Regions from separate parts of the Pseudoalteromonas sp. PAR1 genome, predicted to be linked through region 2. Evidence: predicted binding sites of a transcription regulator. Region 2 holds the regulator's gene; the other holds the start of a gene.

Region 1 (15,729 bases), on a different contig from region 2:
TGTATTTTTCAACTTCGCCTAGAACTTGTTGTTGACGTACCTTGTTACGTGCAGCTTGCTCTGCTGCTAACTGTTCTTGCAGCATTTGTTCTTGTAAAGCTTGTTGACGCTTACGTTCAGCTTCTTCAGCTTTACGTTTACGCTCAGCTTCTGCTTCAGCTGCTTTACGCTTACGCTCTTCTTCCGCTTTCTTTAACGCTTCTTCTTCAGCTTTACGTTTATCAGCGGCTGCTTTTGCTGCAGCTTCAGCCTCTTGCTTTTGCTTTTCAGCTTGTTTGGCTTTTGCACGTTCTTTCTCTTGAATTTCACGTGCTTTTTTCGCTTGTGCTTCAGCTTCTGCTTTTTCTTTTTCCTTAGCACGGCGCTGTTGCTCTAGCTTTTTAAGACGACGGTCTTCAGCTTCTCTTTGCTTACGCGCTTCATTAGCTCGACGCTCTAGCTCTTGAATACGTTTCGCTTCGGCTTGTTTTTTTGCTTCTTCTTGCTTTTTAAGCTCTGCAATTTTCTGCTCAACCTGTTGTTGATCAACGGTAACAGCAGACACAGCTTTTTCTGGTGCAGGTAACGCTGGATTAAGGTTTACTTCCATGACTTTAGGAGCTGGCATATGAAAGTTTGCACTCGCTACTAAAAAACCAACGATAGCAAGGTGCAAAATAACCGATTTTATTATTGATGCACGCATACTACTCCTCGAATGATTCAGTCATTAAACCAACAGACGGAACACCCGCGTTTTTCAAAAAGTCCATTAATAGTAATACTTCTTGATAAGAAACACGGCCAGAGCCTTTAATCATAACCGGAGTATCTGGATTTTTCTGCAGCTGTAGCTTTATAACCGCCGCCACATCAAGGGCCTCCATCGGCGCTTCAGGGTCAGTACCAATACTGACATAATATTTACCTTCGGCATCAATTGAAGCAATGATCGGTGGTGTATCTTTGGTATCAACAAGATCAGACTCTTCCATTTTCGGTAAGTCGACTTTTACACCATGGGTGATAAGTGGTGCTGTTGCCATAAATATGATTAGCAGTACTAACATTACATCAATGTAAGGTACTACGTTTATCTCCCCTACAGGGCGACGTTTCTTACGCTGATACATTCGCTTTAGCCTCTATTTGTGTAGCTGCTTGGCGGTGTAAAATATTAGCAAACTCTTCCATGAAGTTAATGTAATTACCTTCAAGCTTTTCTACTTTGTTTGCAAAACGGTTGTACGCGATAACAGCTGGGATTGCCGCAAATAAGCCCATCGCTGTAGCGATGAGTGCTTCTGCAATACCCGGTGCAACCATTTGTAACGTAGCTTGCTTAACTTCGCCTAACGCGATAAACGCATTCATGATACCCCACACCGTACCAAATAGGCCGATATATGGGCTAATTGAACCTACTGTTGCTAAAAATGAAAGACTTGATTCTAGTTTTTCTACTTCGCGAGACAAAGCAACGCGCATAGAACGATGCGTTCCTTCCATCACAATACTTGCGCTTTGAATTGAATTTTTCTTATGGCGAGCAAATTCTTTAAAACCTGCGACGAAAAGTGCCTCAACACCAGAAGCGCCTCCAGGACGGGCTGACACTTCATTATATAGTTTACTTAAATCAACGCCTGACCAAAACTTTTGCTCAAAACGCTTTGCGCCATTAAGTGCATCAGAAATCGCTTTTTTACGTTGAAAAATAATTGCCCATGACATTACCGACATACCGACTAATGCCAACATTACTAGCTGGACAAGTACACTGGCTTCTAGAATAAGATCTAAAAAATTAAGCCCTGATCCCACGTTAAACTCCTAAAATAGATTTCTATATAATTTGTTATATTTTTTACATGCGCACTGTTTGACCATAAATGAGGCCAAAAGTTGTGCCTAGTGTATATAGTCAGTTATAAACTGACAACGCTCTTGCTGTGAATTAGCGGCAATTAACGGTAAAAAGCAAATTGCTTAGCTATTTTTTAGTCATATTAAGTTTCACTCGTCTTTTTGTGCATATTTTTACCTTAATAAAAAGTCATTGCAAAAATCCTAAAAAGCTAATAAAACCTCAAAAAATAGCGCTTTTATTCAAAAAACACGCATAAACACCCAAAAGCAGTTTTGCAAATCTACTACAGAATACTTAAACTAATCCTGAATGAAGTTCATAAAATTTTTAAAACCCACTTTATTCATGAGCTTAGATATAAAAACACCAAAAAGTGAACAAAAAGCACACAACTTAAATTTTCACTCACATTAGTTTTTTTTATCTGAAAATAAAATTTTTCTAGTTTGAAGAAAAATCCTTCATTGCGTATTATTTACCTATACCGAGCTAGCAACCTCATGAAAGAGTCTTTCATTAAGCTCAGTTTTTTGCATTATGATGTTTCGTATTGCTCCAGGTTAATTTGCACAGGATAAAACCTCGTTCAAATTGGCCATAGTTTCCAAGATTACTTCCTTCAACTTGTTGTTTGCCCGCATCCTTATGCGGGCTTTTTTTTGCCTGAGCAAACGTCAACGAGAATACCTACAGCTAACTTAACAGCATGTGAATTACAGATGTTAAAATGATACTAAGCGGTAAGCGGTAAGCGGTAAGCGGTAAGCGGTAAGCGGTAAGCGGTAAGCGGTAAGCGGTAAGCGGTAAGCGGTAAGCGGTAAGCGGTAAGCGGTAAGCGGTAAATCCTATCTTGCTAATAAATAAAACCAAGTTACCTAAATTAAAAAAGCAGCCCTTTTGAGCTGCTCGAAACTTATAAATAAAAAGCTTGTAACTAAGCTTTAGGTTTGATTATTTATCGGGTGTTAAACCAAAGTGAAGGTAGGCAATATCCGAGACAAGTCGTCCGCGTGGCGTGCGTTGAATAAAACCTTGCTGTATTAAAAAAGGCTCTATTACATCTTCTATGGTTTCTTTTTCTTCGCCTATGGCAGCAGCGAGGTTATCAAGACCAACTGGGCCACCCATAAATTTTTCGATAATAGCAAGCAAGTATTTACGGTCCATATAATCAAAGCCACTTTTATCAACATCAATCATATCGAGTGCTTGCTCAGCCACCGAAGCATTTACTTTACCGTCTGAGCGTACTTGGGTGTAATCACGCACACGGCGCAACAAACGATTTGCAATTCGAGGTGTACCACGCGAGCGCTTGGCTATTTCGGCCGCGCCTTCATCACACATGGTTAAATTTAAAAAGCTGGCAGAACGAGCAACAATTTTTGATAAGTCTTCAACAGAATAAAACTCTAAGCGCTGTACAATACCAAAGCGGTCTCTAAGTGGTGAGGTGAGTGAGCCAGCACGAGTTGTTGCACCAATTAAAGTAAATGGCGGCAAATCAAGCTTGATAGAGCGTGCTGCGGGGCCCTCACCTATCATTATATCCAGCTGATAATCTTCCATTGCGGGATATAAAATCTCTTCAACTTGCGGGCTCAAGCGATGTATTTCGTCAATAAACAGTACGTCGCCTTCTTCAAGGTTTGTTAAAAGTGCAGCAAGGTCCCCTGCCTTTTCGAGTACAGGGCCAGACGTCGTTTTAATATTTACGTTAAGCTCGTTAGCAACAATGTTAGCAAGAGTCGTTTTACCAAGACCCGGTGGACCGAATATTAATAAGTGATCGAGTGCTTCACCACGGTGCCGTGCGGCCTCAATAAAAATTTCCATTTGTTGCTTAACATGCGGCTGGCCTGTGTAATCGTTAAGAAGCTTTGGCCGTATAGCACGGTCAACACTGTCTTCGTTACTTTGCTCAGATGCATCAATTAAGCGATCTGCTTCAATCATGGTTTACTCACAACATTGATTTTAGAGCTTCTTTAATTAGAACCTCGGTCGTCATATCTGGTTTATTAACTGCTTTAACCGCTTTTTGTGCTTGCGGTAATTTGTAACCTAACGCTTCAAGTGCTGAAACAGCATCATCGGCAGCGTTATTTGCCACAAGTGTATTATTACTTGCAGGCTCAATAACCGCATTATCGCTAAATGGCGTAAATAAGTCATTACCCCAATTTTTAAGTCTGTCTTTCATTTCAAGCACTAAACGCTCAGCGGTTTTTTTACCAACTCCCGGTAGTTTAACCAAAGTGGTCGCATCTTCATTATTTACACACGTTACAAATTGCTGCGCCGACATTCCCGATAAAATGGCAAGGCCAAGTTTAGGGCCAACACCATTGGCTTTTAAAAGCTCTCTAAATAAAGCGCGTTCGGTTTTATTGTTAAAACCAAATAATAGCTGGGCATCTTCACGTACTACAAAGTGGGTATAAATAATCGCTTGCTCACCCACTGCCGGTAAATCATAAAAACAGGTCATTGGCATTTGTACTTCGTAGCCTACACCACTTACTTCAATAAGAATTTCTGGTGGCTGTTTTTCAACTAGTAAGCCATTTAATCGACCAATCATATTACTTCCTTAATCGTCCTCTTACGGTTTTGCTAGCGCTACCCGCAAGTTTTATTAAATTTTGTTCTGAGTGAGCATGACAAATAGCAATAGCCAAGGCATCAGCAGCGTCGGCTTGCGGAGTGCCCGGTAATTTTAATATATTTTTAACCATATGCTGTACTTGCGACTTATCGGCACCACCATTACCTACAACTGCTTGCTTAATTTGTCGTGCCGAATACTCATAAACTGGCAGCTCAGCCATTGAAGCACCAACAATTGCTGCACCTCGGGCTTGGCCTAGTTTAAGTGCCGAGTCTGGATTATGTGCCATAAACACTTTTTCGATAGCAAAGCTATCTGGAGAGAATTGTTCTACCAACTGGCTAATACCTTGGTAAATCATTTTTAAGCGCACCGGAAAATCGTGATCGGCTAATTTAATGCAACCACTTCCTAAATAGGTAAACTTTGCACCTTGATGGGCAATCACACCATACCCTGTTAATCGTGAACCAGGATCAATTCCTAAAATAATCGCCAACTAACTGACCCGTCTATTATCATTATTATCTGCAGTTAATAATGCCAGAGCACTGTATAAATTACCAGTAACCAATTGCAATTCATAAAAAATGCCCGCAATTGCGAGCATTTTTCACACAGCTTTCTCTTATGCCAACGAGCGCAATAAGCCTTGAGTATTTTTGCGCATTGTTCTGGCTATCATTAAATAACCCAAACATGCCACAAATAAGCCCCCTACCGCAGGGCCAATTAACCAAATATGCGGATGCAGTTTACCTGCTAATTCAAACATCTGCCTTTGTACTATTAATAATGCAACATCACTAACAATGGCTGCGACTAAGCCTGCTGTGACCCCTAATAGTAAAAACTCATATAAGGTGGCATTTTTAATTAAGCGCCCTTTCGCGCCTAAGGTTCGCAAAATAACTATCTCTTGCATACGCTCGCCTAAACTTGCTTGTACTTGTGAAATAAGCACTAGAGCACCACAGGCAACAACAATTGCCAACACAAACCCTATCGCTAACGATACTTGCTCTATGGTTGAGCGGATTTGCTTTATAAAGCTTTCAACATCAATCACATTAACCGTTGGGTACTGGCGCATTAGCTCATTAAACTCGCGCTTTTTATCTGCCTTCACATTTACCGATGAAATATAAGTAGCAGGGAAACTCGCCAATACATCAGGACTTAGAATAATAAAGAAGTTCGGCTTTAATGTTGTCCAATTAACCTTGCGCACACTGGTGATTTTGGCATCAAACGATTGTGCACCAATCAAAAAGGTTAATGTGTCGCCTAATTTAACATCGAGGCGTTCAAGCATAGACTCTTCAACTGAAGCTTCAGCGACAGAATCTTTTGTGAACCATGTGCCGTCAATAAGCTCATTTTGACTTGGTAAATCTTCACGCCAAGTTAGGTTTAGTTCACGACCAATACCGGAACGAGCTTCTTCATCTTTCTTTTCATTGTCTTCTTGTGAGACTTCACGAGCTACCAACTCGCCATTAACGGCGTTTACGCGGCCACGGACAACCGGGTAAAAGTCAGAGGTTGGCATATTTCGCTCTGCTAAAAAGCTCGTAATTGGCTCTAGTTCTTGCTCTGTTATATTCACTAAAAATGAATTGGGCGCATCAACCGGTAATTGCGATTGCCAGTCAGAGATCATGTCATTTTTAAGTACAATTAAAAACAGCAACAGTTTGATAGCCAAAGCAAAACTAATCAATTGCACAGCATTCACATTGGCGCGCTTTTGGATAGACGCAATCGCCAAAGACCAGCTATTACCAGGGCTTAAACCGAGCTTTCGACCGCCACCAAATATAACCTTTGATAAACCAAACAACACAGCAATTAAAAACGCTGTAGAGAGAAACAAAATAGCGCTTATTTTAATATTATTACTAAATAACCACATCAGTAAAAACACGGTAAGTGCCGACATAGCAAGGTGTATTTTACTGACCAATAAACGATCGCCTAAGTTACGACGCAGTACGCGCAGCGGCGGAATATCAAATAAATCGAGTAATGGTTTAATCGAGAACATAATTGCACAAATTAAACCTGTGCTAATTGCAATAATCCACGGTTTAGCCGATGCACTAGGAAGTACTGAGCCCATGCTTTGTGCTAGATAATCTGTTGCAATGGCTTGCAATCCATAACCAATCAGCAAGCCAACGATCACCGACATTGAACAAACAAGGCTCAAATGAAGTAGATATATTTTACGGATCATAGCGCGGCTACCGCCGAGTGTTTTCATCATTGCAACAGGGTCGTATTGGCGTTCACAATAGCGCTTTGCCGATACCGCAATAGCCACAGCTGCTAATATAATGCCAAGTAAGCCTGCTAATAATAAGTAGCTTTCGGCGCGGTTTAAGCTATTAGAAATAGGCGATTGGCGGTCTTTAACGCCATACCAACGCTGGTTTTCTTTCATTTGAGGTTTTAACCAGCTATAAAAATTTTCGATATCGCTTTCGTCCCCAGCATAGAGCTGGCGGTAAAACACTCGACTACCCGGCTGAATAACCTGAGTTTTTGCAATATCGTCTTCGTTAATTAAAATACGTTGGCTACTAGAAAACACATTAAACGGTGCATCTGGCTCTTCAGCTACAACATGACTGGCAACAAAAGTGGCGGCTCCTAACTCTACTTTATCGCCAACTTTAATATTAAGCGCATAGAACACCGACTCACTGAGCCAAACTTCACCGCGAGTTGGAATGTCTTCAGTTACCTGAGGCTCAGCAGTTAAGCTAGATTTTATCTTTAGCTCGCCTTTTAATGGATAAGTGTTTGATACCGCTTTAACCGAACCCAACTGCATTTCGTCACCAGCAAATAGCATGGTGTCGAAATAGGTTATTTTTGCGGTGCGAATGTTATCTTGGGCGGCTTTATCTAAAAACTCAGCAGGTAAAGCATGGTTACTTGCTAAGACACGATCTGCAGCAATAAAGGCACTGCTTTTTTGCTCAATACTTTGACCGATACGGTCAGTAACCATAGATAAAGTTAAAACAGTCAGTACAGCTAAAGCTATGGCTGCACTGATCACTGTTAACTCACCGCGCTTAAACTCACGTGAAAACAGTTTTAGTGCTAATTTAGCCCACATTCGCTTGCACTCCTTCGCTTTCTTTTACTGTTACTAATTGCCCTGCTTCAATATGTAATATTTGCTGGCATTTTTGCGCAAGCTGCTCATCATGAGTTACCAAAATAAGTGTCGTACCGTGTTCTTGATTAAGTTCAAATAATAACGACTCAATGAGCTTACCGTTTTTACTATCAAGGTTGGCTGAAGGTTCATCGGCAAATAAAATTTTAGGTGTACCAATAAATGCACGAGCAATCGCTACACGTTGCTGCTCACCGCCCGACAATTGCGACGGGTAATGGCCAACACGATGACTTAGCCCTACTTTTTCAAGTAGCTCAAGTGCTTGTTGTTTAGCATTTTTGCTTCCAGCAAGTTCTGCCGGTAGCATCACGTTTTCTAGAGCTGTTAAACTTTGCACGAGCATGAAAGATTGAAATACAAAACCTACTTTCTCAGCGCGAAGTGCAGCACGTGCTTCCTCATCTAATTCGTGTAATGCAGCACCATCTAAATGAATACTGCCATTGGTTGATTGGTCAAGGCCGGCTAATAAACTTAATAAAGTAGACTTACCCGAACCAGATGTGCCCACTACCGCAACCGAATCTCCTGACTTGACATTAAAGCTGATGTCACTGAGGATGGTGAGGTCGCCCTCAACTGTGGTGACCGTTTTAGAAAGTCCTTTAACTTGAATAATGTTTAATTGAGAAAGCGCTGACATATGATGCATCCAATCCTACGTTTTATATTCGTTTTACTGTTAGTAATCAAACCACTTACGGCAGCAGCTGACAACACAATTTTAATTTTAGGTGACAGTTTAAGCGCCGCTTATGGCCTTAAACAAGAGCAAGGCTGGGTTAAATTGTTACAAGATAAGTACGATGAAAAAGACCAATCAGTATACCTAGTAAACGCCAGTATTAGCGGTGAAACCACAGGCGGTGCATTAAGACGACTCGATGCATTACTAACCGAGTTCGAACCTACGCACGTGCTTATAGAGCTTGGCGGAAATGACGGTTTACGCGGTTTTCCAATCAAGCGCTTACAAGCTAACCTACGTGATTTAATAGCAAAAAGCCAACAAACTGGGGCGAAAACCGCCGTAATGGAGGTACAAATTCCGCCAAATTACGGCCCGCGTTATACCAAGCTTTTTACCGACAGCTTTAAAACTATTGCCAATGAAACAAACTCAGAATTAATGCCATTTTTTATGATCGATATTGCTGGCCGACCAGAGCTTATGCAAAACGATAACTTACACCCTAACGCCGATGCTCAACCATTAATACGCGACTTTATGTACAAAACGATCAACGATTGGCTAGATTAACCGCCAGCCTAATCACTTTATAATTAGAGCTGGACAATAAACAGCCAAACAAACCGCAGGTGTATTGATTTTTATAAAAAAAGCCGTACTATGGCTTGCAACGTCGGCATATAGCGCAGCTTGGTAGCGCACTGTCATGGGGTGTCAGGGGTCGCAGGTTCAAATCCTGCTATGCCGACCATCTTTTCTACACTCTATTCAATAAGTTACTTGAATTTACTTTCCTGTAAGTTTACTTTTAAAGTACGTTCTCTTCTACCTTGATGAAATTAAAGATCAAAGGTATTTTTCGAGTTAAAGAATTAACATTAAAGAGACATGTAACCTGTCATCGATAAGTGGAGCAATTAGCCTAAAAGGCTAATTTGAATGGAATCAATGAAACAAAATCTACATTGGCGTTATTATCTCTCGCTAGAATCAGATGTATATGCAATGTCACGTTACATTCACTTCTCCAGTGATAACTTTAAAACATATTCCATTGAGCTAGCGAAGCTCTATCTAGCTATTTGTGCAGAGGTAGAAGTCGTTCTCAAAGAAATATGTAGTATTTGCCCCTCTAAAAAATCTAAAGAAGCAAACATAGCGATTTATCGTGATTATGTAGTTGAAAATCAAAAAGGGCTGATAGCTGAAAAAGTACAGTCTTTCGAATTCGAATTGCAATTTATCCCATGGGAAGATTTTAACGTAGGCAAGTCTCCTTCATGGTGGATTGACTATAACTGCTTAAAACATGAACGCAGAGAGCATTTTAATAAAGCGAATTTAGGTAACGTGTTACAAGCACTAGCAGGTCTGTATATAGCAAATTTATACTTAGGAAAGGTTTTATCAAGCAGAGAACAGGATATTCATTTTATATTAGATATTGGAGAAGTTTACGCTACTTACCCTAAAGGTAAAAAGCTTTTCCAGCCAATTGGAATTCAATCTAGTGTTGAAAATCACCATTACACATTTTGAATGTGTAATGGAGAAATGTTGAGCTTAAAAGATTATGGCTTAGCTATGAAACGGCCTTGGAAACCACTTCACAAGAGATAGGGTAGGCCTGAGATTACTACTCATTATCTGTAGTGAATATCAACTTTATGCATCAGAAAACGCGCTCTCTGAACCTCTCGCTCATTTGTAAATGTTGTGGTTATCACGTCTAGCAATTTAAAGAAATCACTCTCAACGGAAAAAAAGTCTCCTTTGGGTAAATTAGCAACATCAATACCAAATTTTTTAGCGAGCTTTATTATTTTCTTTTTATGATTAAAAAAAGAAACTTCTGAGTTCGGCATCTTTTTAATCCCACCCTTATACCCATTTGAATAGCTAATTACATAGTCTCTCAGTTCTTTAACTCTTCTTTTGTACTCATCAAAGTTAGACATTTTACCTTCAGATGAATTTGGGTAAATCAACTGATATAAAATATTGAAATCAACGCTTGATTGAGAGAGGTAATCTAGTCGATCAATTTCAGATTTTATGAATGATACGAAAAACTCTAAATTGCGAAGGTGGTTGTTAAAAGCCCTATCCTTTGATTGCTCAATAAAAGCTACATAACCATAAGCTACGCCAAAAATAGCCGTAAGCCCCGCTAAAAATTTATTTATTACAATCACCAACTCGATAAAATATTGGTGCCTATCATATATGTATTTTAGGCAACGATCTTGAATGCAAAAATCAAGTGAAAACGTTCCTGCTCCATTCATTTGCACCAACAGCAGGACTAAGAAAATGAAGTTTATGAAAGCATAAATACATGCCAGCTTTGTTATTTTGCTCTTCACTAGCATTAATATTCCTTGATCTTAAATTCTGGCTCATAACGTAATAATTTATCAAGCTTATCTTGTGCAAACTTTTTATAGTCAGAGCCACCCTCTCCTTTTATAAAAAATAAAAGATGCTTTAAATAATGATATCTTTTATAAAAGTTGTATTGAGATTTTTTTCTGCTGTAGTCAATCACTATTTTATCAAATCGCTTTTCCGCAGAAATTTTGTCTGATTGCGATGGTTTGGGTCTTAAACCATCACTTCTAAGTATTTTTATAAGCTTTGCATGCTTGTCATTTTTAACACGACTAAGCTTATTAACTCTTCCTAAAATCCTTTGGTAATCGTTCCTGTATGATTTCGATTTTTGATCTTCTTGTTTTTCAGCTCTATGTTTCAGTTGATGAACAGCCGCCCTAATATTCTTTACTTCATCTTTAGAATATATAGGGTTTGGGAATGACACTACTAAGCCATGGACTTTAAGAGGCTCACTAGAAAGACGGTATACTCTAGTTTTATCAATGTTTTGTGGTAAGCCTTTTTCATTTAGCATTTCTTCTATCAGCTTAGATGTCCCGTTAAAGTCAAAATTGTGACTAGTAGAAGAAACAGTAATATCATCAACTAACCGCGTATAAGTTAGATTCAAACGCTTCAACTTTCTCACTAAGTATAATTCAACATCCCACAAAATAAGTGAAGCTATATAACTAGAGGTTAATGCTCCTTGCACAACTCTGTCACCATAACAGCATATATTGGTTATAATCTCAGAAACTTCATCAGAATACCGGAAGAGATTTTTAAACATATTCTTCACATGAAATTCTTGTATATTGTCAAAGAAATTAGAAATATCGACTTTCAAAATACTCTTTGCCCCACAGTGTTTATGAGCGCATTCAACATAATCCCGATTACCATTTTCAATGCTTTTAGGGATAGAACCATAAATGTAGGAGGGCCATCTTATACACTGTTTATTAATTCTATTATTAATGCGTCGCTGCAAAAACCTTACTTTTCGATGAGGGTTAAATATTTTCCTAATTGTTCCATCAGATTTCAAAATGGGGTTCTTAGGAGGCCTATATCTCTTATCTAGTGGCATGTTTAAGACATCATCGATATCAGATATGTCAATATTTAACACTTTTGCTAAATGAGCTTTCGAATTTATTGGACCGGCTTTAAACAGAGGAATATCTGGAGTGGTCATTTGACTAATAATTCCCTTTACAATTTTTGGAACAACCGACCCAGCACAAAAGTGCTAACAGGCTTCCGCCACACTATGAGACTCAAACCGCCTCTGAAAAAGAAAAACCAGTACAAGTCTCATAGCCTGGGTCGGTATCCTAAAGTGCCGAAGGCACGCAGCGGATTCGCCCCAGAGGGGGTTGCGAAGCAACTCTACTCTGGTCAGGGTGAATCACGCGACTGCGTCGGGGGTCCAGCACTAGGCCTAAAGGCCACCTTATATATCAAGGCAAAAGGGTTTTCTTTTTATCAATCAGAACAAGTTTGCGGACGAAACGTCCGTGAAGTTTTAACAATAACTCTAAATTCATCTTATGTAAATATTACTACAATTTATAATTAGAAACTCTAGGACTATTTAAACCATATTAAACCTAAGAATTCAGTGTCGTTTATTTTAGTAATTTCTCAAGGAATGTTATTTAGTACTGACTCCGGTAATTTTGCTCTGATTGACCCCATTTTTCTTCACACAAACTCCCTTTCAATTATTTATCACTCTGTACTTCAAACTCCTTAAAAATACTGTTCACATTCACTTTTGCGCCTAGCTTTGCAGCGATTAAAAACAGGCCTGCTAGTTTTCTGTGTACGAACAGAGCACCTACGGGTGGTGCGTGCCAATGCTCTGAGGCGGTGCTCATTTTAAGGCCGAGCTCTTTAATTCGTTTTGGTAAGTCGCTATTTGCAAAGTCATACTCACCTTGGTGACGCAGTGGCTCGCAGGCGAGTAGAAATATATCAACGACATTATCTATATATTCTTGCGCAAGCCCTTGTTGAAAATAGCCAATTTGCTGTGCTGCTGTTGCAACACCTGCTCTGTCGTTACTATTCGCGGCAGATAATAACTGTAAGTAGCCATCACTAATATGCTGAGGTAGTTCGCGGGTGGCGCCAAAGTCTAAAAGTACTAAGCGTTGATTGTCGATTTGATATTGATAATTAGCAAAGTTTGGATCTGTTTGAACTAATTTAAAGCTAAATAGCTCCTGTAAAAACAAGCTTAGTAACTGCTGAGCAGCTTTATTACGTATCGTTTGCTCTGCACTTGCAAGTGCTTCTAGCTCTTGTCCCTCAACAAAGTTCATGACTAAAACTTGAGAAGAACTAAGCGAATCTACTACATTAGGAATAAGATAATTGTCGTCACCTTTTAAACACTCGCTGTAGCGCTTTAAATAATTAGCTTCTAATTCGTAGTCAGCTTCGTTTATAAGTTGTTGTTTGGCTTCGTCTATTAGAGGTTGTAGCTCTACCTCTTTGGGTAATAAGCCACTGAGCTTGAGAAGGTAAGCTAAGTTATCAACATCACTGGCAATGCCTTTTGCAATACCTGGGTATTGCACTTTAACTGCTAACTTTTCGCCCGATTCTCGGTAAGCAATATGCACTTGCCCTATTGATGCCGCAGCAAATGGCCTAAGTTCAAAGTGTGATAATTGTTCTAGCCATGCATCGCCCCAGTGCTCTCGCATCACTTTAACTAGTTGCTTTTGCGGCATAGGTGTCGCTTCTGCACGCAGCCTTGCTAAAATTGCAGATAGCTCAGGAGTGAGTAATTCACCGCTATCCATAGATAACAGCTGGCCCAATTTCATTGCAGCCCCACGCAGATTTGCAAGCTGTTCGGCAAAGCGCTGAATATTTTTAGGCTGTAACAATAACTCTTGTCGTGATGTTTGCTTGCCAGCCGCCCATGCTTTTGTGCCTTCAAACAACATATTACCCGCCACTTTACCAGCTAAAGAGCCAAGCCGAACAGCTCGTGAAAACCGTGATGTTGGCACAGACTTTTGTTTATTACTCATAATGTTTCACACTATTAACTTAATGCTTTGAATACGTTGATTGCTCGGTTTTAGATCCACTTTAGCTTTTACAATCTTTTGCCCATTAACATAAAACTAAAAAAGCCGCATGGTTTCCCGATGCGGCTATTTATTTAGATTAACAACTTAATAAATCGTTTTATTGAGTGTTACTGCTTACCAGACATCAACTGTTCCATCAGTTGGCTAAAGTCAAAGCTCGCTGCTTTTTGCAGTGGTGGATATTCAGTCAATGACTTAATGTGTTCACCAAGTAGATGTTGCACAGGCTCATTTAGCCATTGCTTAGCTTGCACAATGTCTGAACGGTCTGTTAAGCCATCAAAGCTTTCAAACGGGTCCATACGTAAGTTATAGATGATCGGGAACTTTTGCTTCTCATACTGAGCATAATAGTTTTCGCTCGTTTCGAAATGAAGTTTCCACTGCTTATAACGCACAGCCTTGATGCTTGATTCGTAATAATAAAGGAAACTATCACGCGCACTTTCGTCTGTTTTACCTAACCAATAATCTAAGTTATTTACGCCATCAATCGGTTGCTTATGCTCTTTAAGGGCTTTTTTCGCGATATTAGGTTCACCCGCTGCTGCTGCAAGGGTTGTGTAAATATCCATGTGCGATTGAATACCCGTTAGTATCGTATTTGCAGGGACTTTACCTGGCCAACGAACAATCATAGGAACGCGTACGCCGCCTTCGTAAGTTGTCATCTTTTCACCACGGAAAGGTGTTGTACCGCCGTGTAATCGAGCGCTGTGCTCAGGACCATTATCTGTTGAGTAAATAACGATAGTGTTATCAAGTACACCCATATCATCTAGCGCAGCCATTAACTCACCCACTTGCTGGTCATGTTCAATTAGGCCACTGCCGTATAAATCATGCTCTGTGGTGTACTCTTCAGCTAAATAACGACTTTCGTCACTTAAACGCGTATACATGTGCATACGACTTGGGTTAAACCAAACAAAGAAAGGTTTATCAGCTTTTTTTGCACGCTTGATAAAATCTAGGCTCGCAGCCATAAACTCTTTATCTACGTTTTTCATACGTTCGCGAGAAAGCTGGCCGGTATCTTCAATTTTTTGTTTACCTACTTTACCAAAACGTGGATCAACCGTTTTATCATCTACATTAGTTGCGTAAGTATGTAAAACACCTCGCGTACCATACTTTTTGAAAAATTCAGGGTCTTTCGGTTAATCACGTTGCTCGAATTCTTCTTGCGTATTTAAGTGATATAAGTTTCCAAAAAATTCATCAAAACCATGAACGGTTGGTAAGTGCTCGTTGCGATCACCTAAGTGGTTTTTACCAAATTGACCTGTAGCGTAACCTTGCTCTTTAAGAACCTCAGCAAGGGTATAAGAGCCCGCTTTTAAACCAAGCTCTGCGCCTGGTCTGCCAACAGTTGTCATGCCACTACGGATTGGATACTGGCCGGTAATAAGTGCAGCGCGACCAGCAGTACATGATGGTTGTGCATAGTGATCGGTAAACATTGCACCTTCATGGGCAAGTTTATCAATATTTGGGGTTTTATAACCCATTGTACCTAGGCCATATGCACTGACGTTTTGCCAGCCTACATCATCGGGGAATATTATGAGGATATTGGGCTTATCTTTAGCAAAAGCGACAGAGCTTGCTAAATACAAAGCAGCAGATGCTACGGCGAGTAGTTTTTTCATAACAGCAGTCCTTCGTGTATTGTAATAAAATACTATGTGATTTAGTTTTAAAACTGATAGTACCTATTTTTAGTTTACTAAACATACTGCTTACCGCAATTAATTATTATCAAAAAATAAAAAAAACCGCATGGTTTCCCAATGCGGTTTCATAAAATGACTAAAAATTAAGCCTATTTAATTACTTCTAAGCCACCCATGTATGGACGTAATACTTTTGGCACGATGACCGAGCCGT
Region 2 (15,729 bases):
AGTAGTGCACCTTTTCGTCGAAATCGTAGAGCTTTTCTGTTTCGTCTTTTGCTGCGTGCGCATTACTGCAAACCACTAACATTAAAAAGGCGCTAATTAATAGTGCTGGTGTACTTCTCACTTCACTCATAAACACTTAACTCCATGTGATTAAAACCTTGTTTCATAATGATGTTGAACCTGAATTAGCATCCATAGTCAAACTAAGGTAACGTAATGTCTTATACGTAGTCTAACACCCATAGGGGACAAATGTGATGCTCAACAAAATAAAACAACTTTTTTCAACTATGAGTGAGTCGCAATCTAGTATCAGTGAGCATGATCTCAAAACTGCTGTTGCTGCGCTGTTAATTGAGGTTATGCGTGCCGATGATGAATTACAGGATGATGAGCAACAGACCCTGAATGAGACCTTAAAAAAATATTTTTCTTTAACAGATGAAGCTGTTGAAGAGCTTATTGATGGTGCTTCACAAAGCTTAGATGATGCTATTGATTACTTTCAGTTTTCTAAGCAAATTAATGCTCAGTGCAGTGCCGAGCAACGTATTGATATTATCGAGCTGTTGTGGCGTTTGGCCTACGCTGATGGCAATTTAGATAAGCATGAAGAAATGGTTATTCGCCGCGTCGCAAGCTTGCTGTATGTAACCCATGAAGACTTTATCGCTGCTAAGCTAGCAGCGACAAAGCTAAGCTAAGGGTTATTAAATCAGGCTTACTTATTTAATTTGCTCGCTACGCTGACAAGTTGCTGGGCAAGGCTAGCAACTTTTTCGGCTGTATCAGCATCGCTTATGCGGCCTTGCTCATCTAATTTAGTGTGGATAGCAGGTACTGCGAGTTGATCGGCAAGCACTAAACTACCAATACCCGATAAAATATCACGTACGTGATTTAAACCACGTAAGCCACCTAAGCCACCCGGCGAAGCTGCATAAAGTGCTGTAACTTTATTGCGAAATGCAGGTACTGCACCTTGCTCTGTACGAGATGCCCAGTCGATTGCGTTTTTAAGTGGCGCTGTAATTGAGCCATTATATTCTGGGCTTGCTAGTAAAATGCCATCAGCTGCGCGAAGCTTATCTTTTAATAATTGTGCGCCAGCTGGTGTACCTTGCGCTTCAATATCTTCATCAAATAAAGGTAAGTCTAAATCACTTAATTTAATCACTTCTACTTCAGCACCACTTTCGAGGGCGAAGCGTGCAGCTTCATTAATCAGTTTTTGATTAAAGCTGTCTTTACGTAGGCTGCCTGCTAGGGCAATAATTTTTGGTGCTGTCATGATGGCTTCCTTTTTTTAAGCTTCACTGTTGATATGCTCACTTTAGCAAAAAACAGCTTGCAGAAAAGCCAAATTAACGCAAAACTTATGTGCGTATATGCACACAAGGAGCCGTTATGGCGATTCAATTTGATGATTGGCAAGATGTAAAAGTCGCTTACGAGGTGGCAAGACTCGGCACGTTAACCGCTGCTGCCGAATCGTTAGGTGTTCATCACAGCACAGTGCTTAGAAGAATCAACAATTTAGAAGATAACCTTGATGCACGGTTATTTCACCGTCACGCTCGGGGTTATACGGTGACAGAAATTGGCGCTAAATTGTTTGCTACTGCGAAATCGATTAACGCTGAACTTGAAAAGCTTCATAACGATATTGTTGCTGCAGATAGCCAATTGCGAGGCAGTTTATTATTAACTACGGTCAGTGGTTTTATTGATGTGCTGAGCGATGTGTGTGAGCAGTTTCAAAGTTTGCACCCGCAAGTGCAACTCGAAGTTATTCTTGATCAAAACCGTTTACGTCTTGACCACGGTCAAGCGCATATTGCTGTGCGAGCGGGCCCTCGCCCTGACGAAGGTGACTATATTGCCCAGCATTTAGCTGAGCTTTCATCAGGATTTTATGCTTCTAAGAGCTATATTGAAAAGTATGGTATGCCAAAAAACCTTCAGCAGTTGCAGCAGCATAGTTTTGTATCTGGGGTGGCTGGCTATAACGGTAAAGTCCCTTATTTTGCATGGGTAGATCAGCACATTGAGCCGGCGCAAATTAAGTTAAGGGTGTCTGAAACATCAGAAGCAACACGGGCGATTGTCAGAGGCTTAGGAATTGGTGGTCTACAGCATGAAGTGGCAAGCCAATACCCTGATCTGCTTCCAGTGCTTCCTAAAGAGCTAAATTGGCCAACAGACCTTTGGCTGGTGACACATCACTTGGTGCATCGCACAGCCAAAGTACAAGCATTTAGTCAGCTTTTAAAAGCGTATTTTAAAGCGTTAAAAGCTTAAACAGACTTTTTAACGCTAATGCCTAGCCGTTTGGCTAGACGCACAAGGTTGGCTCTATCAACGCTTAAGCTGCGTGCTGTGGCTGCCCAGTTGAGGTTGTGTAGTTCAAGCTGTTGCATAATAAACTGATAGCTAAACGCATCGGTTGCCTCTTTCAGCGATAAGCGAGCGGTTTTTTGTTCGTTAACAGCAATTGGACTTGGTGTTGCAACCGCTGTTTTAGCAATATCACAATGCTCAGGCTCAATAGTAACAATGCTTTGTTGCCATTGCTGTTGCTTGGCTTTGAGTGCCGCGCGGCTGATCACATGTTCAAGCTCTCTCACATTGCCCGGCCAATTATATTGGCGCAGCAGTAATTGTGTATCGCTACTTAGCTTAAGTTGTTTAATCCCTAGTTTTTTAGACGTTTGCTCAACAAAAAAGCCTGCCAGTAAAATAACATCGTTGTCGCGCTCTTTTAATGGTGCAACATGCAATGGGTAGACGCTTAATCGGTGATAAAGATCTGCACGAAAGCGCCCTGCAGCGACTTCTTGTTTTAAGTTTCGGTTGGTTGCTGCAATCACTCTAACATCGACATAACGGCTTTGGTCTTCTCCCACCGTTTGTACTTCACCGCTTTGTAAAACGCGCAATAGCTTACTTTGCATCGCAAGCGGAAGCTCGCCGATTTCATCTAAAAATAACGTGCCGCCATCGGCAAGTTGAAACTTACCCTGACGCGAAGTATGTGCGCCAGTAAACGCGCCTTTACTATGACCAAAAAATTCACTTTCGGCTAAGTTCTCTGGTAATGATGCGCAGTTTAAGTGGATCAACGGCATATCACGGCGTTTTGAGTTTAAATGGATATTGCGTGCAACCAGCTCTTTACCGACGCCTGTGTCGCCTTGTATCAATACGCTAAATTCTGAGGCAGCTACGAGCTGGATATCATTTTTAAGGGTCTGCATTGCTTGGCTATTGCCAATAATTTCGACACCTTCTCGTGTTAGCGCTTCAAGATTAAGCTGTTGTGCAACTTGATGGCTGTGCTGTGCGTGTTGCAAAAGATGCTGCAAGGTTAGGGCATGCTCAACATAGCCTGCTGCTAGCTGTTTTAGTTGATTGAGCTCGTTTATTGCTAAAGCGTCAAAGGCATGTTCATCTAAACTATCAAAGGTTAAAACACCGAGTAATTCAGTGTTGTCTTTGCTGCTCAGCAGTGGCACGCCCATGCAGGCATGAACAGGAAAGTCTCCATGCTGGCTTTGTAATAAACCATCGTAGGGGTCGGGTAGGCCACAATCTTTGGCAAATTTTAACGGCTCACTGCCACGGCATATTTCAAATAAGCGAGGATGCTCTGCTATTTTAAAGCGCCTTCCTAACGTATCGTCCGACAATCCATGCTGGGCTACGGGCTTTAACACATCACCTTGTTTCAATAACAAGGCAACGGCATCACATTCAAGCCAATCATTAATGCAACTCAACAAATAACTGAAATTGTGATCAACTCTGCTTGCCTTGGTAAGGGCAAGAGCAACATCAAGAAGGGGTTTTTTGAGCGCCATGTCAATTTGACCTGAATGTGTGTTTTTGATGCTTTTAATGGTGTGTCATTTTGACTTTTTTATCAAGCGTTAAAGTTTAATTGCCTGATATTTAATGGTTTTTATTTCTGGCTTGAACTGTGCAATAGCTAGGGAAATTAAACCCTGAGAGCACTAATGAAAGTCATTAATTTAACTGAACCTATGCCAGCTAAAATCAAATTTTATCAACTCAGCCAGTGGCCGTTATGGGCATTAGCATTTCGGCCTTTTTTCTTGGCAGCGGGTGCCTTAGCTGTGTTTGCAATGAGTTACTGGTTTTTAGTCTTGGCGGGTTATGCACAGTGGCACCTAACAATGCCCGCAACACTTTGGCATGCTCATGAAATGCTGTTTGGCTTTGCAGGGGTCGTTGCTATGGGCTTTTTGCTCACCGCTGCACAAACATGGACAGGCGTGGCGAGTGTAAGTGGCATAAAGCTCTGTTTGCTGAGCATAATTTGGCTTGCTGCACGACTTAGTTTTTTTATTGATATTGCAGGGTACGAGCAGCTAAATCTTTATATTGTAAGTGCATTACAACTCGTTTGGTGGCTGGCTGGAATTATTATTCTAGCTGACATGCTGATACAGGCGAAAAGCCGCCATAACTATTTATTTATTGTCATCGCATCTTTGCTCTGTGCACTCAATGTGATTTTTTTGAGCTTAGTTGTGCTTAATAAAATGTTGCTGGCACTGGGGGTTGTTGATACTGGCGTACTTATCATGACGCTGCTGGTTGGTGTTGTCGCTGGGCGAGTTGTGCCATTTTTTACCGCTCGCGGTCTTAGCTTAAGTGAACAAGTTAGAACCCCCAAGCTCGATAAATTAGTCCTATTTAGCTCATTGTTCGCCATTACATGGTTCTTTATGAGTCAGCTATTTTTTAGCGCGATGAGTACTGGTTGGGTTTTTGCTTGGCTTGCTTGTTTACATGGTGCTCGGTGTGTTGTGTGGTGGCATAAAGGGATTTTAAAAGTGCCTTTGCTATGGTCATTACACTTGGCTTATTGGGCTTTATCGGTTGGTTTTGTGCTTATCGCGCTCAGTTATTTCAGCCCTATTATCTTATTCAAAGACGCGCTTCATCTGATCACTGTTGGCACCATCGGTTTAATGATCATCGCCATGATGGTACGTGTCTCTCATGGTCACACAGGGCGCATATTACAAGCCCCTGCGTTTATTAGTTTGGCATTTTTACTCATTGCGTTAGCTGCCATTGTACGTTCGTTACTTCCCTTTTATTTAGGTCATCACCTTGCATGGCAGTTAAGTGCGTTGCTTTGGATTGCTGGCTTTAGCTTATTTTTATTTCATTGTGCGCCCATTTTAGTCAATCGTCGTGTTGATGGTCGCCGCGGTTAATCTCTCCAATAGGAAAAACTATGTTATCTGAAAAAACGATCCAGATTGTTAAAAGTACTTTGCCTTTGCTTGCACAAGCAGGACCTCAAGTTACGGAATATTTTTATGATCGTATGTTTAGCTACAACCCAGAGCTTAAAAATATTTTTAATATGACACATCAGCAATCGGGCACTCAGCAATTCGCGTTGTTTAATGCTTTGGCGGCCTATGCTGCAAATATTGATAACTTGGCAGTGTTAAAAGGAGCGCTTGCGCGCATTAATCACAAACACACCAGCTATCATATTTTGCCAGAGCATTACCCTATTGTTGGTGGGCATTTGATTGCAACTTTAAAAGAGTTACTGCCTGAGCAATTTACCCCTGAGGTCGAGTACGCATGGAGTGAAGCTTATTCTTTATTAGCGGATGTATGTATCACCGAAGAGATGGCGTTATACCAAACGACCAAAAAGGCGCTGGGAGGCTGGTTTGGTACCCGTACTTTCACCATTACAGAAAAACGGATGGAATCAGCGCAAATATGTAGTTTTACATTAACACCTGTCGATGCAAAACCTGTTGTGGCGTATTTACCGGGTCAATATTTAGGGATAAAAGTAACGCCAGCAAACAGCGACTTAACTCAAGTTAGGCAATACTCATTGTCGCAACAAAGTAACGGTCGAAATTATCGAATTAGCGTGAAAAAAGAAGGCTTAGTATCTAATTACTTACATAGCTTAACAGAGGGAGATGAGGTAGAGGTTTACCCACCCGCGGGAGACTTTGTGCTTCGCGAAATTGATTTTCCTGTCGTGTTGATTTCGGCAGGTGTTGGTCAAACCCCAATGATGGCCATGCTCGAGACATTATTAAGTAATCAACATAACCAGCCAATTCATTACTTGCATGCTTGTGACAGTGAGACGCAGTTTGCCTTTAAAGAGTATTTATTAAAACAACAGCAAACGCACGCTTCATTACATTGTGTTACTTGGTTTAAAGATGGCAAGGGGGGAGATTTTGCGGGTTTGATGGATGTAAATCACATTGCTGCTAGCTTACCAATTAGTAAAGGTGATTTTTACCTGTGTGGTCCAATCGCATTTATGGCAATGATAAAAGAGCAGCTACTTAGTTTAGGGGTTGCAAGTGAGCGAATTCATTATGAGGTGTTTGGCCCTCATCAACAGTTATAAAACAACGAAAGGCGCAGTGGGTCACTGCGCCTTTATTGTCTATTCTGCTTCACATTCTACATTTGGTAGTGGTACTCGCAGCTCTTTTTTTGGGTAATAGAGCAAACACTGTTCACCCATTTTTTGCAGCACAAATTTTTCTGAAGGGATACTATGCGCCCCCATAATTGGCAATCCATCGGGCCCTTTATTTGTCCCATGATCTATCAATAGTTCAGCACTTTTAGTAAACACGTTATCAGCTAAAGTAACCAATGGGCCCCCTTTAGCTGATTGAATCGCTTGTTGTATTTCAGTGATTACGCCAGGATTTACGCGCGTTAACGTGGCGTTTTGTGGCTCCTCTGCTTGGGTGCTTTTACAGCCCGTTAAACTCACTAATAGTGCGCAAGTGAAAAGTGCTTTATTGTTCATTGTTGTCGTCCTTAGCCGGAGATGGACGTGTTAAGTCCATGTTTTCCTTATAAAGCGGTTGTTTATAAGAAAGTGGGATTCCACTGGCTTGTTCTGCTTGAGAGGCAAAGCTTGGTTGTTTGATGCTATTTGTTTGTACAACAATTGGACAGCTGCCATTCTCAATATGATGTATTGCTGTTGAAAATAAGCGTTCTTGTGTGTCACCTAGTTTGTTATCAAAATCATCAGCAACTACACAGCCTTTAACATCTGCATCAAACTGAGGTGAAGGAGTTGGTTTAAAACCGTCAGCATATTCCCCAAAGCCTTTATCATTAGCTCCAGAGAATTGGATAGTGTAGTAAGTAGTGGCGCAATTATGAGTGGGTGTAAAGCCATAAGGCTTACCGCAGGTCGTATCACCAATAAGTATGACTTCTGCATCTATACCTTTTAAACCATTTATAAACGCTTCTGACGCAGAACAAGTTCCGGCTGTACTTAGTACATATACTTTAGATAAGTTGAGATCAGGAAGTCGGCTATTGGTTGTTTGAAATGTAGAGTAATCTATTTCACGGTCAATAAATGGGTAGGGAGCCTCTTGTGGTTGCTTGTCGTTTTTGATGGTTTGATAGTAGTAATAGTCATCAGTATTAGCTGGGCCGGCAACCATATAAGCTAGCTGAGATGATAACGCTAATAAGCCGCCACCATTATACCTAAAGTCAATCACTAGCTCGTCAATGTTATCGCTTTTAAACTTGTTAACAGCGCTTATCAGCTCTGGTTGAGCAATACTAATAAAACTATTAAATTGCATATAGCCGACTTTTGTACCATTGGCGGTAGTGATGGTATTAACATTCTGAACAGGTGTTTGCGCGATATTGCCCGCTACAAGTGTGAATGATTTTTCACTGCCATCGTTACTGCGCACAACAAAGTTATGCGAATCACCCGCTGTTGGTCCAAAAAGCGCTTCATTTAAAATATCTACGCCTTCTTGGGTGTTAGTGTTAATACTAACGCCGTCGACCATTAAAATAGTATCACCGCGCTGTAATCCGACATTTTTAGCTGGTGAATCATCTTCTAAATAAGCAATACGTAATTCACGAGGGGGGACATTGCTTAAAAATGCCCAGTTAATACCGTAGCCAGAAACCACGCCTGATTGTGCTTCTTTATAGTACTCTTCGGTTGGGCGACTGAAGTGGAAGTTATCTTTATATGCCCCTGAGTCAGTTGTTTGATATGTTTTTAATTGCGCAAAATAAGCGGCGACAGAGTTGAAGTTGTCTGGGTCGTTATCTTCAATCTCATCGTACCAAAGGTAAGTTTCATCACTCCATGAACGTAACCACATTTTTTCTGTAAACTCACTGCCAGCAGTATCTGGGTAAGGCCTATTATTATTGTAAGGGTCATTGCCAGTTCGAGGAACCGCACATTGGTTTTTAAATTCACTTGATGGGGCGAAAACTCCTGCCGTCCAAGATGGCTCAGAAGTTGTTGGCGGTGGCGGATTAGTTGTACTATCAGACGAGCCACTTCCTCCTCCGCATCCTGTTAAAGAGAAGCCAGACACTACCAGAAACACCGCTAGAGCAAGTTTATTACAATTAAACATATGAATTACTTTCCTGTAAATATTTGCTTAAAACGTATCAATAACTATAGCCCATAGCAATAGATGGCCGCCCCTTTTTTATTGACATTATTGCTCTAAACTAGAGTGCTTTACGGTCATTTACTTGAGCCACTTCAAGTCGTTGCCATGCCTCGAATAGCTGTCGTTGTTTATCTGAAATTTTTAATCCGTAGGTTTGCTGCATGTAGAAATAGGCATCAGCGATACGTTTTCGTGCATAAATAGGAGGCTCAAACACCCGTTGCTTAAAATCTATTTTAATAGGACAAGCACCGTATTTAGGACTATGGGATGTGACCATTCCATAGCGAAAATTAGAGCGATCAGCGTTGATTTCACCTATTGCAGGTGCCAGATTATTGATATCAGCTTCCATTTTTCGGAACTTTTCGCTGACTTTTCGGCAATTTTTGCGTCCGCCGTTCTGCCAACATTGTAACTGATGGCCGAATTCCCACGCAGGTACTATGTGCTCCCACTCAATTCGTTTTGCGCGAACATTTTCTTTGCCTGAACATGTCATTGCATTTCGAGGTATATAGCCACATCCATTAGGATCTGGGACAAGTTTCTTACCTTGGCGTTTTATGTCACATCCACAGTAAAGGCTTTTACTATCGTCTGGTAGGGTTTTTATTAAGTGCTTTTTGGCACTAGAAAAGCTTGAAAATTGCTCTGCATTTACAGAGAAATTGATTATTAAACAAAGGGTAAAGTAGAGAAATAAACGCATATCCATCACATCAGTGAACTACAGGAAAGCTCATTTTAGAGTGACTATTCTAAAAGGAAAAGTTTTTCAACTCAGCTATAGTTGTTAGGCCGTTTTCATTAAAGGAATTACTACTATGTTACTAGGTGCTTTTTCTGTGAGTTTAAATGTAAAAGATATCCATGCCTCTAAGCTGTTTTATGAAAAGCTGGGTTTTAAAGAGTTTGCCGGCGAAATAGAGCAGCATTGGCTAATTATGAAAAACGGTGAGCATTTAATTGGTTTGTTTCAAGGAATGTTTGATAAAACCATGCTGACCTTTAACCCCGGTTGGGATCAAAATGCTAAAACGTTGGCTGAGTTTGCTACTTTTGAGCAATTAGCTCTGCATTTTCAGCAGCAAGGTTTAGCAATACAAAAGGCCGGTGAAGCGAGCTTTATTATCACCGACCCAGATGGCAATCCTATTTTGATAGACCAACACGTGTAGCTGGTTTTTTACGCTTTATACGAACGTTTTGCAGTAACAAAATAATTCCGGTAATACAAAACAGCACGCTGGTGGCTGAGAAGCTGATAAGCAGTGGGTTATTAAAGTTTTCTCGCTCGTCGTAATCCATAATATGCAGCATCCAGAAAAAGTCGAAAATACGCCACAGGGTGCTGCGCACAGTGATGACTTTACCGTTTTGGCTGTCTAAATATATGGTTGTCGCAAGCCAATCATCGAAACGAACTTGCCATATGTTTTGTTTATGTGCAGCTTCGCGGGGTCCTTGTTTTAATTGCTGTACTTGCAAAACATTGGCATCAATCAGTAAGTGTGCTTTGGCGTTCGCGATAATTTCAGCCTCACTGGGTTTTGCCATGGGAGCTCCAGTATGACCATTAAAGCTGACAGTGCTTTGCTCAGTAGTAACTTCAATGATTGGTGCATTTAAAAAGTGACTATAGTTAATCGCTTTTATTTGTTGAAATTGGGCGGTTATCCGATCAACTGATGCTGTGTAATCAGCCACCATAAATGGATTATCTAAACTGCGTTTTGCTAAATGTTTACCATGGACTTTTTCGAGGGGGAGTGAACTCATTACTAAGCCTCCCGATAGCCATAGAAGTAGCTGAATGGCTAGCAGATAGCCAAGCCATTTATGCCCTTTGCGAGCATATTTGAACATGCGTTTATTCATCATTACTCCGTTATTATTGTTGTATGGGAGCTATTTTAGGTTGTTTAACTGTATTGCCAATGCGGCATAATGTCGCATTAACTGTATTCTAGATTTGGTATATATACAAAACTGAGTTAAAGTTTCAGTCGATATCAATAGAGGGTAAAAACGAGAGTATGTCGGAAATTCAATTTTTAAATGTGGATCTGGAGCTTGAATCAAAGCACGATATTAGTGCACTTGTTGCTGATTTAAAGAAAAATGCCATGGTTTTACATTACGACCAAGATGAATACCGTCAACTAGCGCGTATTGAGGCTGCTGCTGATATCAGTACACCAGACAAAGCGATTAATCAGTTGTGTGAATTAATTGAATCGTGTTCACGAAATGCTCTTAAGCAGTGGTTGTCGTGCTCTAAACGTACATTTGATATTGGCTTTGAATCAGGCGTTTCACCAAAATGTTTTAATCAAGCCCTGCATGCTGATACCTTGTTGCGTATTTCAGCGATTGGCGCAGGGGTTGAAATTACGATTTATCCAGTCGAAAAATAGCCTGAGCTTAGCGCTCTACAACAGCTGCGGTCATTCTTGATACGCAGCAAAGCTCTCCTGCGGCATTGGTAATTTTAATATCCCACACTGAAGTGCGCTTACCTAAATGAAGAGGCTTTGCTGTGGCCGTTAATACACCCTTACGAGATGCTTTCATATGGTTGGCATTAATTTCTTGGCCAACAGCATAAAATTTATTGAAATCAACCACAAAGTTAGCCGCATAGCTTGCCACTGTCTCTGCTAACACGACGTTCGCTCCGCCATGTACCATGCCCATAGGGTTATGATGCTCAGGAATGGCAGGCATAGTCGCCACTAAATAATCATCACCAATTTCAGTCACCTCAATGCCCATGGTTTTCATTAAAGTACCTTGCCCGGTGATCCCTTGCTCTAAACTTTTACAAAGCTCTAGTGTGATTGGTTGATGCCAAATACTCATTGTATTTCCTTGCCTGCAAATTAAAAATAATACCTTATGGCATCTTTATACCTGGTTCAATGTTAGTTTTGTAGCAATATGATGGCGTTAATTTAAATTTGCGATTTTCAGATAACTGTATATACTCACAGTTAAATGTACTGTATGGAAAACCAGTTGTATGCGCCCATTAACAAAACGCCAATCGCAAATTTTAGAACTAATTAAAGTCTTTATTAAAGATACAGGCATGCCACCTACGCGTGCTGAAATAGCTCAAACATTGGGTTTTAAAAGTGCCAATGCTGCCGAAGAGCATCTAAAAGCACTGGCAAAAAAAGGCATGATCAAAATGAAGCCTGGGGCGAGTCGTGGTATTCAATTAATTGAAGAAGACGAACCTGAGCAATTAGGTTTACCTTTAATTGGACGAGTTGCAGCGGGTGAGCCCATTTTGGCGCAAGAACATGTTGAAAGTCATTGTCAGGTTGATCCTTCACTATTTAAACCTGCGGCTGACTTTTTACTGCGTGTAAATGGTATGAGTATGAAAGACATTGGCATCATGGATGGTGATTTACTCGCAGTACATAGAACGCAAGTTGCTGAAAATGGTCAGGTTGTTGTTGCTCGTGTTGATGAAGATGTAACTGTTAAGCGTCTTGAAAAAGCTGGGCGTAAAGTATTTTTACATGCTGAAAACGAAGAATTTTCGCCAATTGAAGTTGATCTTGAGCATGAATCTTTCAATATTGAAGGGTTAGCGGTGGGTGTTATTCGTAATGCCGACTGGATGTAACTGTTTCTAAAATAGTGCACCAAATTGCTGTAATTTGGTGCGTTGCTTGTTTTTTATTATTTAGCATCGATTTGTAAACCCTTACTCTTTGTATAAAGCCTTATATGGCGCAGTTTTTCACTCTTTTTTTACTCTCACTCTGCCTCTCATTTTAAAATAACGCGCTGATTATAGTTGTTATTTTTGCACCAAAATAAACATTTATTACTACTAAAACTTGCTTATTGCTCATTTTTTAACTAATTGGTTAATACAGTGTATTAACACCTGATTAATAAAAATACACTCAAATGTGCTAGGTGTTAAACATAGGGTTGGTATCATCGCTGGGTCAAAATGATACGTAGTCGCTCTGAACAATAAAAAAAACGAATGGGCACCTTGTTGTATCGCCTTTTCGCTTTGCGTCTTGCAATAGCATTAAAAGGAGCCGTCACATGGGTAAACTGCGTTATGCCTTGTGGCTTATATTACTCGCACCTGTGCAGTTAGCATTGGCAAATAGCCAATTTAATATGCGTAAAGGGGTGACTGATATAAGTAATAGTGTTTATGAATTACACATGACGATATTTATTATCTGTTGTGTGATAGGCATCATCGTTTTTGCGGTGATGTTTTGGGCTTTGATCCACCATCGAAAGTCGAAAGGAGCCAAGCCTGCACAATTCCACGAAAGTACCAAGGTTGAAATTCTTTGGACTGCCATACCATTTGTGATCTTAATCGCCATGGCAATTCCAGCTACAAAAACACTGATAGCGATGGAAGATGCTTCTAAAGCCGATATTACAATTAAAGTAACGGGCTCACAGTGGAAATGGCATTACGAGTACATGGGCGAGGAAATTGCTTATTACTCAATTCTATCTACTCCAAAAGACCAAATAGATAACCAAGCTGACAAAACAGAACATTACTTACTTGAGGTTGATAAGCCTTTAGTACTTCCTATTAATAAAAAAGTTCGTTTTCTAATGACCTCAGATGATGTTATTCACTCATGGTGGGTGCCTGACTTTGCGGTTAAAAAAGATGCAAACCCGGGCTTTATCAATGAGGCATGGACACGCATAAATGAGCCAGGCATCTACCGGGGTCAGTGTGCTGAGTTGTGTGGTAAAGATCATGGTTTCATGCCTGTTGTTGTGCAAGCGTTGCCTGAAGACGAATTTGCTAACTGGCTAGCAGAAGCTAAGCAAGAAAAGGCCAATGCTGCAGCAGCTGATGCGGCTTTATTAGATCAAACACTACCGAAAGAAGAATTAATGGTTCTTGGGGAGCAAGTTTATATGGCAAGTTGTGCGGCTTGTCATCAGCCTACAGGAATGGGCTTGCCGGGAGTTTTTCCAGCTCTTAAGGGGAGTCCAATTGTGCTTGGAGATGTAAAAGACCACATCGACATCGTATTACATGGTAAGCCGGGTACAGCGATGCAAGCATTTGATAAACAGCTTTCAATTAAGCAACTTGCTGCGGTTATCACATATAAGCGAAATGCATGGGGTAACGACACAGGCGATGTGATTCAACCAAGTCAAATTCAAGCAGCTATCGATGCAGCAACGGAGGCGAAAGAATGAGCAACGTTATTAATGAACAAGCCACTGAGCATGCGCATCATGACCATCATCCTGCAAAAGGTTTCAAACGTTGGCTTTACACCACCAATCATAAAGATATTGGCAGTTTATACCTGATATTTTCGCTCACTATGTTTTTAATTGGTGGCGCGATGGCAATGGTGATCCGCGCTGAATTGTTTCAACCTGGTTTACAACTAGTCGATCCACACTTTTTTAACCAAATGACCACAGTGCATGGTTTGATAATGGTATTTGGTGCGGTAATGCCGGCATTTACAGGGCTTGCTAACTGGATGGTGCCTATGATGATCGGTGCACCCGATATGGCGCTACCACGGATGAATAACTGGAGTTTTTGGATATTACCATTCGCGTTTTTAATCTTGTTGGCTTCGTTACTTATGCCGGGTGGTGGCCCTGCATTTGGTTGGACTTTTTATGCGCCACTTTCAACGACCTATAGTAACGATAATACAGCCTTGTTTGTGTTTGCTATACATATCATGGGTATTAGTTCAATCATGGGGGCGATTAACGTTATTGTGACTATCGTTAATATGCGAGCGCCCGGCATGACATGGATGAAGTTACCACTGTTTGTGTGGACTTGGCTTATTACGGCATTTTTGTTGATTGCTGTGATGCCTGTTTTAGCAGGGGCGGTCACTATGGTGTTGACCGATAAATACTTTGCAACCAGCTTTTTTGATGCGGCGGGGGGCGGTGACCCTGTGATGTTCCAGCACATCTTTTGGTTTTTCGGTCACCCTGAAGTGTACATCATGATTTTGCCGGCATTTGGTATTATTTCAACCATCGTGCCGACCTTCTCACGCAAGAAGTTATTTGGCTACGCTTCTATGGTGTATGCGACCTCGTCGATTGCACTTTTGAGCTTTATTGTATGGGCACACCACATGTTCACCACAGGGATGCCTGTAGCCGGTGAGCTGTTCTTCATGTATGCAACCATGCTCATTTCGGTACCAACTGGGGTTAAAGTTTTTAACTGGGTTGCAACCATGTGGCGAGGCTCAATTAGCTTTGAAATTCCGATGATGTTTGCCATTGCCTTTATTGTGCTGTTCACCTTAGGTGGGTTCTCTGGTTTGATGCTGGCGATTACACCGGCAGATTTCCAGTATCATGATACTTACTTTGTGGTTGCGCATTTCCATTATGTATTAGTGACAGGGGCTGTGTTCTCAATTATGGCAGGAGCCTACTACTGGCTACCTAAATGGACTGGCAACATGTACAACGAAACACTTGCGAAATGGCATTTCTGGCTATCACTGATCAGTGTCAACGTGTTGTTCTTCCCTATGCACTTTGTTGGCCTTGCGGGTATGCCGCGCCGTATTCCTGATTACGCCCTTCAATTTGCTGACTTTAACGCCATTATCAGTATTGGTGGTTTTGCCTTCGGTTTATCACAGCTACTGTTCGTGCTTGTTGTTTTTAAATGCGCACGAGGCGGCGAAAAAGCACCTGCTAAGGTATGGGACGGTGCAGAAGGTTTAGAGTGGGAAGTTGATTCGCCCGCACCGTATCACACCTTTGAAACACCGCCGGAGATCAAATAATGAACCATGCACCTTTGCTCAAAAAGCTGTTGTTAGCATGCTTAGGTATGTTTGCATTCGCCTTTGCATTGGTGCCACTTTACGATGTGTTTTGTGATGTCACAGGTTTAAATGGTAAGCCATCACTCGAACAAGCAAAAGAGAGTGAAACGGTAAGCATAGACCGTCAAGTTGATGTGAGTTTTACAACGCATGCGCAAAGTGGTGCGCCTTTTGATGTGCAATCAGCTCAGTACAGTGTGGTTGTTCAACCAGGAGCGATGCGAGAAGTAAAGTTTACAGCAAAAAACACCAGTAATAACGACAAAGTGATGCAGGCTATTCCGTCTGTATCACCGGGAAAAGCAGCAAAATACTTACATAAAATCGCGTGTTTTTGTTTTGATCAACAACCACTAAAAGCGGGCGAA

Evidence for each region. The regulator LexA, encoded in region 2, represses DNA repair genes until DNA is damaged. The targets are predictions, from matches to a motif close to TACTGTATNNNNATACAGTA.
Region 1: a site for LexA is predicted at 5,010-5,029, ahead of ruvC (crossover junction endodeoxyribonuclease RuvC). Genes of this name have one in related genera too.

The regions. Positions count from the first base shown of each region.
Region 1 is NZ_CAMZMY010000004.1:136,286-152,014, forward strand. It holds gene tolA (cell envelope integrity protein TolA) at 1-685, opposite strand, end outside; gene tolR (protein TolR) at 687-1,112, opposite strand; gene tolQ (protein TolQ) at 1,099-1,803, opposite strand; gene QL229_RS04615 (hypothetical protein) at 2,543-2,719, opposite strand; gene ruvB (Holliday junction branch migration DNA helicase RuvB) at 2,801-3,805, opposite strand; gene ruvA (Holliday junction branch migration protein RuvA) at 3,813-4,433, opposite strand; gene ruvC (crossover junction endodeoxyribonuclease RuvC) at 4,435-4,959, opposite strand; gene QL229_RS04635 (FtsX-like permease family protein) at 5,089-7,590, opposite strand; gene QL229_RS04640 (ABC transporter ATP-binding protein) at 7,580-8,299, opposite strand; gene QL229_RS04645 (arylesterase) at 8,300-8,917, shown strand; tRNA gene QL229_RS04650 (tRNA-Pro) at 9,022-9,098, shown strand; gene QL229_RS04655 (hypothetical protein) at 9,287-9,886, shown strand; gene QL229_RS04660 (retron Ec48 family effector membrane protein) at 9,991-10,719, opposite strand; gene QL229_RS04665 (reverse transcriptase family protein) at 10,719-11,924, opposite strand; gene QL229_RS04670 (AarF/ABC1/UbiB kinase family protein) at 12,454-13,776, opposite strand; gene QL229_RS04675 (hypothetical protein) at 13,947-14,414, opposite strand; partial or broken gene QL229_RS04680 (sulfatase-like hydrolase/transferase) at 14,391-15,491, opposite strand; gene serS (serine--tRNA ligase) at 15,665-15,729, opposite strand, start outside.
Region 2 is NZ_CAMZMY010000030.1:22,163-37,891, forward strand. It holds gene QL229_RS18595 (hypothetical protein) at 1-130, opposite strand, end outside; gene QL229_RS18600 (TerB family tellurite resistance protein) at 258-704, shown strand; gene QL229_RS18605 (NAD(P)H-dependent oxidoreductase) at 722-1,291, opposite strand; gene QL229_RS18610 (LysR family transcriptional regulator) at 1,408-2,301, shown strand; gene norR (nitric oxide reductase transcriptional regulator NorR) at 2,298-3,860, opposite strand; gene QL229_RS18620 (NnrS family protein) at 4,017-5,249, shown strand; gene hmpA (NO-inducible flavohemoprotein) at 5,270-6,433, shown strand; gene QL229_RS18630 (hypothetical protein) at 6,473-6,847, opposite strand; gene QL229_RS18635 (S41 family peptidase) at 6,837-8,462, opposite strand; gene QL229_RS18640 (endonuclease) at 8,563-9,216, opposite strand; gene QL229_RS18645 (VOC family protein) at 9,332-9,685, shown strand; gene QL229_RS18650 (hypothetical protein) at 9,660-10,385, opposite strand; gene QL229_RS18655 (hypothetical protein) at 10,544-10,924, shown strand; gene QL229_RS18660 (PaaI family thioesterase) at 10,932-11,369, opposite strand; gene lexA (transcriptional repressor LexA) at 11,530-12,147, shown strand; gene coxB (cytochrome c oxidase subunit II) at 12,585-13,730, shown strand; gene ctaD (cytochrome c oxidase subunit I) at 13,727-15,319, shown strand; gene QL229_RS18680 (cytochrome c oxidase assembly protein) at 15,319-15,729, shown strand, end outside.